DNA from 3 places in the Spirillospora sp. NPDC048824 genome. Region 2 is predicted to be linked to each of the others. Evidence: predicted binding sites of a transcription regulator. Region 2 holds the regulator's gene; each other region holds the start of a gene.
The links. Region 2 encodes LexA, which represses DNA repair genes until DNA is damaged. Its sites were predicted from a motif close to TCGAACANNTGTTCGA; they were not measured.

Region 1: recA (recombinase RecA) is a predicted target of LexA. The motif match lies at 1,666-1,681, and genes of this name have one in related genera.
Region 3: uvrA (excinuclease ABC subunit UvrA) is a predicted target of LexA. The motif match lies at 1,235-1,250, and genes of this name have one in related genera.

Annotation. Positions count from the first base shown of each region.
Region 1 covers NZ_JBICUS010000004.1:316,559-319,832, forward strand. The annotation lists gene ACGFIS_RS10555 (alpha/beta hydrolase fold domain-containing protein) at 1-444, shown strand, start outside; gene ACGFIS_RS10560 (DUF3046 domain-containing protein) at 454-648, shown strand; gene ACGFIS_RS10565 (ATP-grasp domain-containing protein) at 704-1,573, opposite strand; gene recA (recombinase RecA) at 1,818-2,927, shown strand; gene ACGFIS_RS10575 (regulatory protein RecX) at 3,063-3,274, shown strand, end outside.
Region 2 covers NZ_JBICUS010000008.1:373,262-376,535, reverse strand. The annotation lists gene leuS (leucine--tRNA ligase) at 1-1,132, shown strand, start outside; gene lexA (transcriptional repressor LexA) at 1,208-1,906, opposite strand; gene ACGFIS_RS19035 (LysM peptidoglycan-binding domain-containing protein) at 2,082-2,429, shown strand; gene nrdR (transcriptional regulator NrdR) at 2,707-3,180, shown strand.
Region 3 covers NZ_JBICUS010000015.1:38,530-41,803, forward strand. The annotation lists gene ACGFIS_RS27000 (maleylpyruvate isomerase family mycothiol-dependent enzyme) at 1-309, opposite strand, end outside; gene ACGFIS_RS27005 (MBL fold metallo-hydrolase) at 381-1,172, shown strand; gene uvrA (excinuclease ABC subunit UvrA) at 1,411-3,274, shown strand, end outside.

The DNA.
Region 1 (3,274 bases), on a different contig from region 2:
GGCGCCGTGCCCTTCTACGGCGTCTACAACTTCTTCGAAGCGGGACCGTGGCCGCGTCCGATGGGCGACACCCGCCTCCTTGAGAAAATGGTCATCAAGAAGCCTTTCGCGGAGAACCGGGAGGCGTACGCCAAGGCGTCCCCCGTCACCTACATCAACAAGGACGCGCCGCCCTTCTTCGTCATCCACGGAAGCCGCGACTCGCTCATCCCCGCGGCGGAGGCACGCCGGTTCGTCGAACGGCTCCGGGACGTCTCCGACGCCCCCGTCATCTACGCGGAGATGAAGGGCGCCCAGCACGCGTTCGACGTCTTCCCCTCCTACCGGACGGCCCGCGTCATCGAAGGCGTCGAGCGGTACCTGACCGGGTTGCACCGGCAGTACCTCCAGGGCTCCGCCCCGGCCGTCCCCGCCGAGGTCATGGGGGACGGCACCGTCGGATAGCGTGGACGGGTGCGGCTCACAGTCTTCTGGGATCGGATGAACCAGCAGTTCGGCGAAAGCTACGCCCAGAGCGTGGCCAAGGACTACGTCTTGGCCGAACTCAGCGGCCGCACCATCGAGCAGGCCTTCGCCGACGGCGAACCCGCCAAGAAGGTCTGGAAGGCCGTCGTCGCCACCTTCGACGTCCCGTCGAGGCTTCAGTAGGTCATCCGCCGGATCTCGGCGTGCGTCCGCCACCGAACTCGATCCGGCCGGCCCGTCAGTCCGGAACGGGCAGATGCGCGTAGAGGTCCATCGCGTCCACGGACGACGGAAGATCGCTGACCTGGCCGTCGCCGACCTCCACCACGCGCCACGCGCCGTCCGTGCGGCGCGCCAGATCGGTCGTGATGAACCTGCAGCCCAACGCGCGCACCGCCGGAGCCACCGCGTCCAGATCGGGATCGGGATCCACACCCGGGCTGTCAGGGTGCGGCCCCACCAGCGCCGGCTCGCCGTCCACCCACCACACGCGCGCCTCGCCGTCGCCGTCGTACTGCTCGAACTCGCGCACGACGAGACCGCCCGCCAGATGGTCGTCGCGCAGCGCGACCATCTTCGAGGCGACGTCATGAAGCCGCGAGAGGTTCTTCACGTCGGGGACGAAGCACGCCTCCTCCCACTCGTGCTTGCACGACTTCACATAGTCCTTCACCACGCCCGGCCCGCCGCGCAGCGGCCGGACCAGCTCCCCCAGCTCGCTGAGGTCACCGGGATCCTGTCCCGCGCCCAGGGGCCGCCACACACTGTGCGGAGTCAACCCGGCGAACGTGTCGTGCCAGCCCGGCAGTTCATGCGCGCGCCTGTAGTCGTCCGGATGCGTGAGCAGCACCGTGCCCCGCCCCTTCAGGACGGCGGAGACCGCGGCGTACTCGTCCCCGGTGAGCATCCAGCCGCGATACCAGACCGGACCCAGATCGGAGGGCACCGCCCGGACCGCGTCGTCCACGTCGCCGCGCTGCAACGCGTCATGGTCGATCAAGGCGATCTCGCCGTAGTGGTCCCGCACCGCCGCGGCCTCACGGGAGAAGTGCGGGTCAACGCGCCGAGGGTGGAGCGGATCGACGCAGAAGAGAACGGTCAGCGTCATGATTGGAACCCTCCGTGGACGGCGCCAGCGTACGGGGTCGAGACCATGGCGCGCACGGAGATTCCCACCCGAATCACCGAACCGGACGATGATCGAACTAATGTTCGGTACGCTTGTGCGGGACACGGCGTCGTCCACAATCGCGCCCGGGTCTCGCAAAGTGTCGGAGGCCCGCCGTAACGTCGCCCTCGACATCGCAGGCAGCGGCCGAGAGCCGACAGTCACGACGAGAAGGACATCTCACATGGCAGCGAACGACCGGGAGAAGGCTCTCGACACCGCACTCGCCCAGATCGAGCGGCAGTTCGGCAAGGGGTCGGTCATGCGGATGGGCGAGGAGGCCCGCGCGCCCGTCGAGGTGATCCCCACCGGCGCGATCTCCCTCGACATCGCGCTCGGCATCGGCGGCCTGCCCCGCGGCCGCGTCGTCGAGGTGTACGGCCCCGAGGGCTCCGGCAAGACCTCCATCGCGCTGCACGCGGTGGCCAGCGTCCAGAAGAAGGGCGGCATCGCCGCGTTCGTCGACGCCGAGCACGCCCTCGACCCCGAGTACGCCGGCAAGCTCGGCGTCGACATCGACGCCCTGCTGGTCTCCCAGCCCGACACCGGCGAGCAGGCGCTGGAGATCACCGACATGCTGATCCGCTCCGGCGCGATCGACATCGTCGTCATCGACTCCGTCGCCGCGCTCGTCCCGCGCGCCGAGATCGAGGGCGAGATGGGCGACAGCCACGTCGGCCTCCAGGCCCGCCTCATGTCCCAGGCGCTGCGCAAGCTCACCGGCGCGATCAACCAGACCAAGACCACGGTCATCTTCATCAACCAGCTCCGCGAGAAGGTCGGCGTCATGTTCGGCTCGCCGGAGACCACCACCGGCGGGAAGGCGCTGAAGTTCTACGCCTCCGTCCGCCTGGACGTCCGCCGCATCGAGACCCTCAAGGACGGCACCGAGGCCGTCGGCAACCGCGTCCGCGTCAAGGTCGTCAAGAACAAGATGGCCCCGCCGTTCCGCGTCGCCGACTTCGACCTCCTCTACGGCCTGGGCATCAGCCGCGAGGGCGGCCTGATCGACCTCGGCGTGGAGCACGGCTTCGTCCGCAAGTCCGGTGCCTGGTACACCTGCGAGGGCGACCAGCTCGGCCAGGGCAAGGAGAACGCCCGCAACTTCCTCAAGGCCAACCCCGACATGGCCGACGGCATCGAGAAGAAGATCAAGGAGAAGCTCGGCATCGGCCCGAAGGTCGACCAGGAGGCCGAGCCCGCCGCCGCCCCGGACGCCGCGCCCGCCCCCCTGGAGGCGGCCCCCAAGCCCCCCGGGAGGAAGGCGGCCAAGGCCAAGGCGGGTGAATCCTGACGGAGAATCCCCAGATAAGGGTGACTCTTGACGGAGACTGAGCGATGATCTCGTATGCAGGGCGGCGGCGCCCTACCCCGCACCGCATGATCGGTGCGCGGACCTTCCCCGATGGCGCCGCCGCTCCCACGGCCGATGCCGCCGGCTGAGCGCGGCGACGGCCCTCTCCGAGAACCCGGAGATGCGGACACGCGGGGCGGGCGAGGATCGAATCCCGAGGGGGCCGCACGCGAGGTCTGCCTGCGCATGCTGGCCGCGTCACCACGGACCCGGGCACAGCTCGCGGACGCCCTGCGGCGCAAGAACATCCCCGATGACGTGGCCGAACGGGTCCTCGGCCGTTTCAC
Region 2 (3,274 bases):
CGAGGTCCCCGTCCCGGACGAGCAGCTGCCCGTGACGCTGCCCGAAGGCCTGCGCGGCGCCGACCTGGCGCCCAAGGGCACCTCACCGCTGGCCGCCGCGTCCGACTGGGTCAACGTCGAATGCCCCAAGTGCGCCGGCCCCGCCAAACGCGACACCGACACCATGGACACGTTCGTCGACTCGTCCTGGTACTACTTCCGCTACTGCTCGCCCGGCTACGAGAACGGCCCGTTCGACGTCGAGCAGGTCCGCAAGTGGATGCCCGTCGACCAGTACACCGGCGGTGTCGAGCACGCCATCCTGCACCTGCTGTACAGCCGGTTCTTCACCAAGGTCCTGTACGACATGGGCATGATCGACTTCACCGAGCCGTTCCGCCGGCTGCTGAACCAGGGCCAGGTGATCAACCAGGGCAAGGCGATGTCCAAGACGCTGGGCAACGGCGTCGACCTGGGTGAGCAGATCGGCGAGTTCGGCGTGGACGTCGTCCGGCTGGCCATCCTGTTCTCCGGCCCGCCCGAGGACGACATCGACTGGGCGGACGTGTCACCGCACGGCATGTCCAAGTTCCTGTCCCGCGTCCACCGCATCGCCACCGAGGTCGCCTCCCCGCCCGGCGCCGACGTCGCGTCCGGCGACACGGCCCTGCGCCGCGTCACCGCCCGCACCATCGACGAGGCCACCACCCTGGTCGAGACGCAGCGGTTCAACGTCGCGATCGCCCGGATCATGGAACTGGTCACCGCGACCCGCAAGGCCATCGACTCGGGCCCCGGCGCGTCCGACCCCGCCGTCCGCGAGGCCGCCGAGACCATCGCGACGCTGCTGTCGCTGTTCGCCCCCTACACCGCCGACGAGGCATGGGAGCTGCTGGGACGCACCGCCCCGGTCATCCGCGCGGGCTGGCCGTCCGCCGACCCCGCGCTGCTGGTGGAGGAGACGGTCACCTGCGTCGTCCAGGTCGCCGGCAAGGTCCGCGACCGGCTGGAGGTCGCCCCCGGCATCGCCGACGAGGAACTGGAGCGGCTGGCCCTGGACTCCACCAGGGTTCGGGACGCCCTGGGCGGCGCCGAGATCGCCAAGATCATCGTCCGCGCCCCCAAGATCGTCAACATCGTCCCGAAGCGCTGACCGGGCACGGCACGCGAAGACGGCCGCCGGGTCCTTCCGGCGGCCGTCTCGGCGTGCGTCTCACATCGTGCGGTCTCACATCTTGCGGAGGACCGCCACGACACGTCCCAGCACCGAGGCCTCGTCGCCGGGGATCGGCTCGTAGGCGGGGTTCTGCGGCATCAGCCAGATGTGGCCGTCCCGGCGCTTGAAGGTCTTCACCGTCGCCTCGCCGTCGATCATGGCGGCCACGATGTCGCCCTGCTCGGCCACCGGCTGCTGCCGGACGACCACCCAGTCACCGTCCGCGATCGCGGCGTCGATCATCGAGTCACCGCTGACCTTCAGCAGGAAGTGGGTGCCCTCGCCGACCAGCTGCTTGGGGAGGGTGAACACGTCCTCCACGGCCTCCTCGGCCAGGATCGGCCCACCGGCGGCGATCCGCCCCACCAGCGGCACGTACGCGGGCGCGGGCCGCACCGAGGTCTGCTGGCCCCCGGCGGCCTCGTAGGCCTCCTCGTCCGTCCGCACCGGCGTCGAACCCGGCACGCGGACCTCCACGGCCCGCGGCCGGTTGGGGTCGCGGCGCAGGAAACCCTTGCGCTGAAGCGCCCGGAGCTGGTGCGACACGCTGGAGGTGCTGGTCAGACCCACGGCCTCGCCGATCTCGCGCATCGAAGGCGGGTACCCCCGGCGCTGCACCGAGTCGCGGATCACCTCCAGCACCATGCGCTGCCGTTGCGTCAGGCCCGTCTCGTCCATGGGCCCGTCGGGCAGCTCCCGGACCTTGCTCATCGCTCGTCGCCTCCCGGGCGCCTCGATCCGTCACTCCTTGTCATGGAACGCTATCGCGTCCCGGCCCGATGATCAAACAATTGTTCGAAGATGTGCTCGCTTTTTGTCGGCGCCCCCTGTAGAACATCGTACAGGCGTTCGATCGAAAATGCATTCGACGTCGAGGAGGGGAGAGATGTCGGGTTCACCCCACAGTGACCGGGTTCCGATCCGCCTAACCCGCCGCGGTCGCGCCGTCCTGGTCCTGTTCGCCGCCGCCGTCACGCTCGTCATCCTCTGGCTCACCGTCGGCACCGGCGCACTGGCCGGCGGCCGCGAAAGCCATCGCGGCCCGACCACCGCCGCCGAGACCGCCGCCGAGACCGTCGTCGTCGAACCCGGCGACACCCTCTGGGGCATCGCCTCCGACGCCGACCGGGGCACCGACCCCCGCGTCGTCGTCCAGCGCATCATCGACCTCAACGGCCTGGGCGGCGATCCCACCGTCCGGCCGGGCCAGGAGATCCGCCTCCCCGCCCGCTGATCTCCGGGGCCGAACACGGGCTCACCAGGGGGTCTGCCGCGGCGGAGTGTGCCGCCGGAGACGGTCTGTGACGACACGCCCGGGAGGAAATCCGGGAGGGCTCACGTGACCTGGGGGGACGCGCCGGATGTGGCGCGTGAGGCAGCGGATCAGGTTGCGAACGCCTGCGGTGAGCCGTACGGTTGACCACAACATCTAGTAGTCACACCGATGTACTTCACCTATATGTGGCGTTACTCGGAGGTGTGATGCGTTTCTGTCAGGGGAGGGATTGGACGTGCACTGCCCGTTCTGCCGCAACCCTGACACCAAAGTGATCGACAGCCGCTCCACCGACGACGGCGGCGCCATTCGGCGTCGCCGGTCGTGCGCGGAATGCGGCAAGCGATTCACGACGCAGGAGAATGTGCTCGTGATGGTGGCCAAGCGCAGCGGGGTCACCGAGCCGTTCTCGCGGGAAAAGATCATCGCCGGTGTGCGCAGGGCCTGCCAGGGCCGTCCGGTCGACGAGGATGCGCTCGCACAGCTGGGACAGCGGGTCGAAGAGGAGATCAGATCCTCCGGCTCCGCCGAAATCCCCTCGCACGAGATCGGCCTCGCGATCCTGGGGCCGCTCGGCGAACTCGATGAGGTCGCCTATCTGCGATTCGCCTCGGTCTACCGGAGCTTCGAGTCGCTGGACGACTTCGCCAAGGAGATCGAGACACTGCGGAAGGCCGGTTCCTCGGGGGAGCCCGGCCCGTCCCGGTAGGGGCGGGTTCCGGAAACACAAAGCAGCACAAGTAAGAGCGGCCTCCGCGCGGGCATGGCCCGTGCGGCGGCGGAGTTGTTCCTGAGCAGGGCCC
Region 3 (3,274 bases), on a different contig from region 2:
GGCGAACCGCGCGCCCGTCGCGCGGACGTCCTCGACCAGCTCGTCCCGGCTGCGTCCGGCGCCCTCTTCCAGCGCGGCGTTGCGGGCGTCCAGGCTGGGGTACTGCGGGATTTCCACGCCCGTCCGCGCCCATTCGAGCAGATTCCACAGGGAGTCGGCATTACGGGCAATATGGGTGGCCACATGCCCGCGACTCCACCCGGGCAGCGCCGACGCCGCGCGCAGATCCTCGTCGCCGAGTTTCGACAATGTCCGGACGATGCTCTCCACGCCGGAATCAAGCTCATCGATCACTTCTCGCCAGTCCATTGCGCGCCTCCTAGACCAAAAGTGCCTCCATCCTTTCGCACGGCCCCTCCCCATGCCACACAATGGCGATCATGGAACTTCCGATCTGCGTGACCTGCGGCGTCCAGTACGCCGGGCCCCGCCCCGACTGCCCGATCTGCGAGGACGAGCGCCAGTACGTCGGCTGGGACGGTCAGAGATGGACGACCCTGGAGGAACTGCGCACCGATCACCGGTGCCGGATCGCCGAGGAGGGCCCCGGCGTCATCGGCATCGGCACCGAGCCGGCCATCGCCATCGGCCAGCGCGCCCTGCTGCTGCGCGCCCCGTCCGGCAACGTCCTCTGGGACATGATCACCCACATCGACGACGACCTGGTCCGCCAGGTGGACGACCTGGGCGGCATCTCCGCGATCGCGATCAGCCACCCGCACTACTACGGCACCATGATCGAGTGGGCGCACGCGTTCGGCGCCCCCGTCCTCATCCACGAGGCCGACCGCCGCTGGGTGGCCCGCCCGGACGACGCGGTGGTCTTCTGGTCCGGCGACACCCACGAACTGGCCGACGGCCTCACGCTCGTCAACGCGGGCGTGCACTTCGACGGCGGCCAGGTCCTGCACTGGCGGGACGCCCGCGCCGTGTTCTCCGGCGACATCCTGCAGGTCGTCAACGACCGCGACTGGGTCAGCTTCATGTACAGCTATCCGAACTTCATCCCGGAACGCCCCCGCACGGTCCGCCGCGCCCTGCGCCTGCTGGAGCCCTACGAGTTCGACCGCGTCTACGGCGCATGGTGGAAGAAGATCGTCTACACCGACGGCAAGAACGCCGTCCGCCGCTCCGCCGACCGCTACCTCTCCCACGCCCTGGACGACGAGTGACCCGGGCCGGCGCCCCATTCCCGATCGGCGCCGCCGAGGGGTGTTCTGGTGGCGGGGGGCGTTCGAACACGTGTACGGTGCGGTAGTGCCGTCCGGGCCCTCCGGGGAGGGTCATGAAATGCGGCGGCGGCCGCCGCCGTTGATGGACTCGGGGGATTCTGTCGCACCCCCTGGCTAGCCTTGAGACCGACCTGTCTCTCCCGGCGGTCGCGCCCAGAAGAGGAACCGGAAGAACACCGTGCATGACCGACTCATCGTGCGTGGAGCACGCGAGCACAACCTGAAGGACGTCTCGCTCGACCTCCCTCGGGACTCCATGATCGTGTTCACCGGTCTGTCGGGTTCCGGGAAGTCCAGCCTGGCGTTCGACACGATCTTCGCGGAGGGGCAGCGCCGGTACGTCGAGTCGCTGTCGGCCTACGCGCGCCAGTTCCTCGGGCAGATGGACAAGCCCGACGTCGACTTCATCGAGGGCCTGTCCCCGGCGGTGTCGATCGACCAGAAGTCGACCAGCAAGAACCCTCGGTCGACGGTCGGGACGATCACCGAGGTGTACGACTACCTGCGGCTGCTGTACGCGCGGATCGGGCATCCGCACTGCCCCGAGTGCGGCCGGCCGATCAGCCGGCAGGCGCCGCAGCAGATCGTCGACCGGGTGCTGGAGCTGGAGCCGGGCACCCGGTTCCAGGTGCTCGCACCGGTGATCCGCGGCCGCAAGGGCGAGTATCTGGAGCTCTTCCGCGAGCTGCAGTCCAAGGGGTACTCGCGGGCGATCGTGGACGGGCGGACGATCCGGCTGGACGAGCCGCCCAAGCTGAAGAAGCAGGAGAAGCACGACATCGCGATCGTGGTCGACCGGCTCTCGGTGAAGGACACCGCGCGCCAGCGGCTCGCCGACTCGGTGGAGACGGCGCTGGGCCTCGCGGGCGGCACGATCGTCCTCGACTTCGTCGACATGCCGGAAGGCGACGAGAACCGCACGCGGATGTACTCCGAGCATCTGTACTGCCCCTACGACGACCTGTCGTTCGAGGAGCTGGAGCCGCGGTCGTTCTCGTTCAACTCGCCCTACGGCGCGTGCCCCGACTGCACCGGTCTCGGGACGCGCATGGAGGTCGACCCGGAGCTCATCGTCCCCGACGAGGAGCTGACGCTCGGCGAGGGCGCGATCCAGCCGTGGTCGAACGGGCACGTGAGCGACTACTTCCTGCGCCTGCTGTCCGCGCTCGGCGACGCGATGGGCTTCGACCTCAACACGCCGTGGGAGAAGCTGCCCGCCAAAGCGCGCAAGGCGATCCTGAACGGGCACGAGACCCAGGTTCACGTGCGCTACAAGAACCGTTACGGCCGGACGAGGTCGTACTACACCGCCTACGAAGGCGTGATCCCCTACATCCAGCGGCGGCACGCCGAGTCCGAGAGCGATACCAGCAGGGAGAAGTTCGAGGGCTACATGCGGGAGATCCCGTGCCCGACGTGCGACGGCGCGCGGCTCAAGCCGGTCGTGCTCGCCGTCACCATGGGCGGGATGTCGATCGCCGAGGTCGCCGCGATGCCGATCGGCGAGGCCGCGAAGTTCCTGCTGGCGATGGAGCTGAGCGACCGCGAGACGCACATCGCCGAACGCGTCCTCAAGGAGATCAACGCCCGGCTCGGATTCCTGCTGGACGTCGGCCTCGACTACCTGACCCTCGACCGGGGGTCGGCGACCCTCGCCGGCGGGGAGGCGCAGCGCATCCGGCTGGCGACGCAGATCGGCTCCGGGCTGGTCGGCGTCCTGTACGTGCTGGACGAGCCGTCGATCGGCCTGCACCAGCGCGACAACCACCGGCTGCTGGAGACGCTGCTCCGGCTGCGCGACATGGGCAACACCCTGATCGTCGTCGAGCACGACGAGGACACCATCGCCGCCGCCGACTGGATCGTCGACATCGGCCCCCGCGCCGGTGAGCACGGCGGCGAGATCGTCGTGTCCGGCACCATCGAGGACTTGAAGAAGTCCGACCGCTCCCTGACCGGCGCCTACCTGGACGGGCGCCGCGAGATCGCCGTCCCGGAGATCCGCCGCCCCCGCACGCGGGGCCGCGAGATCACCGTGAAGG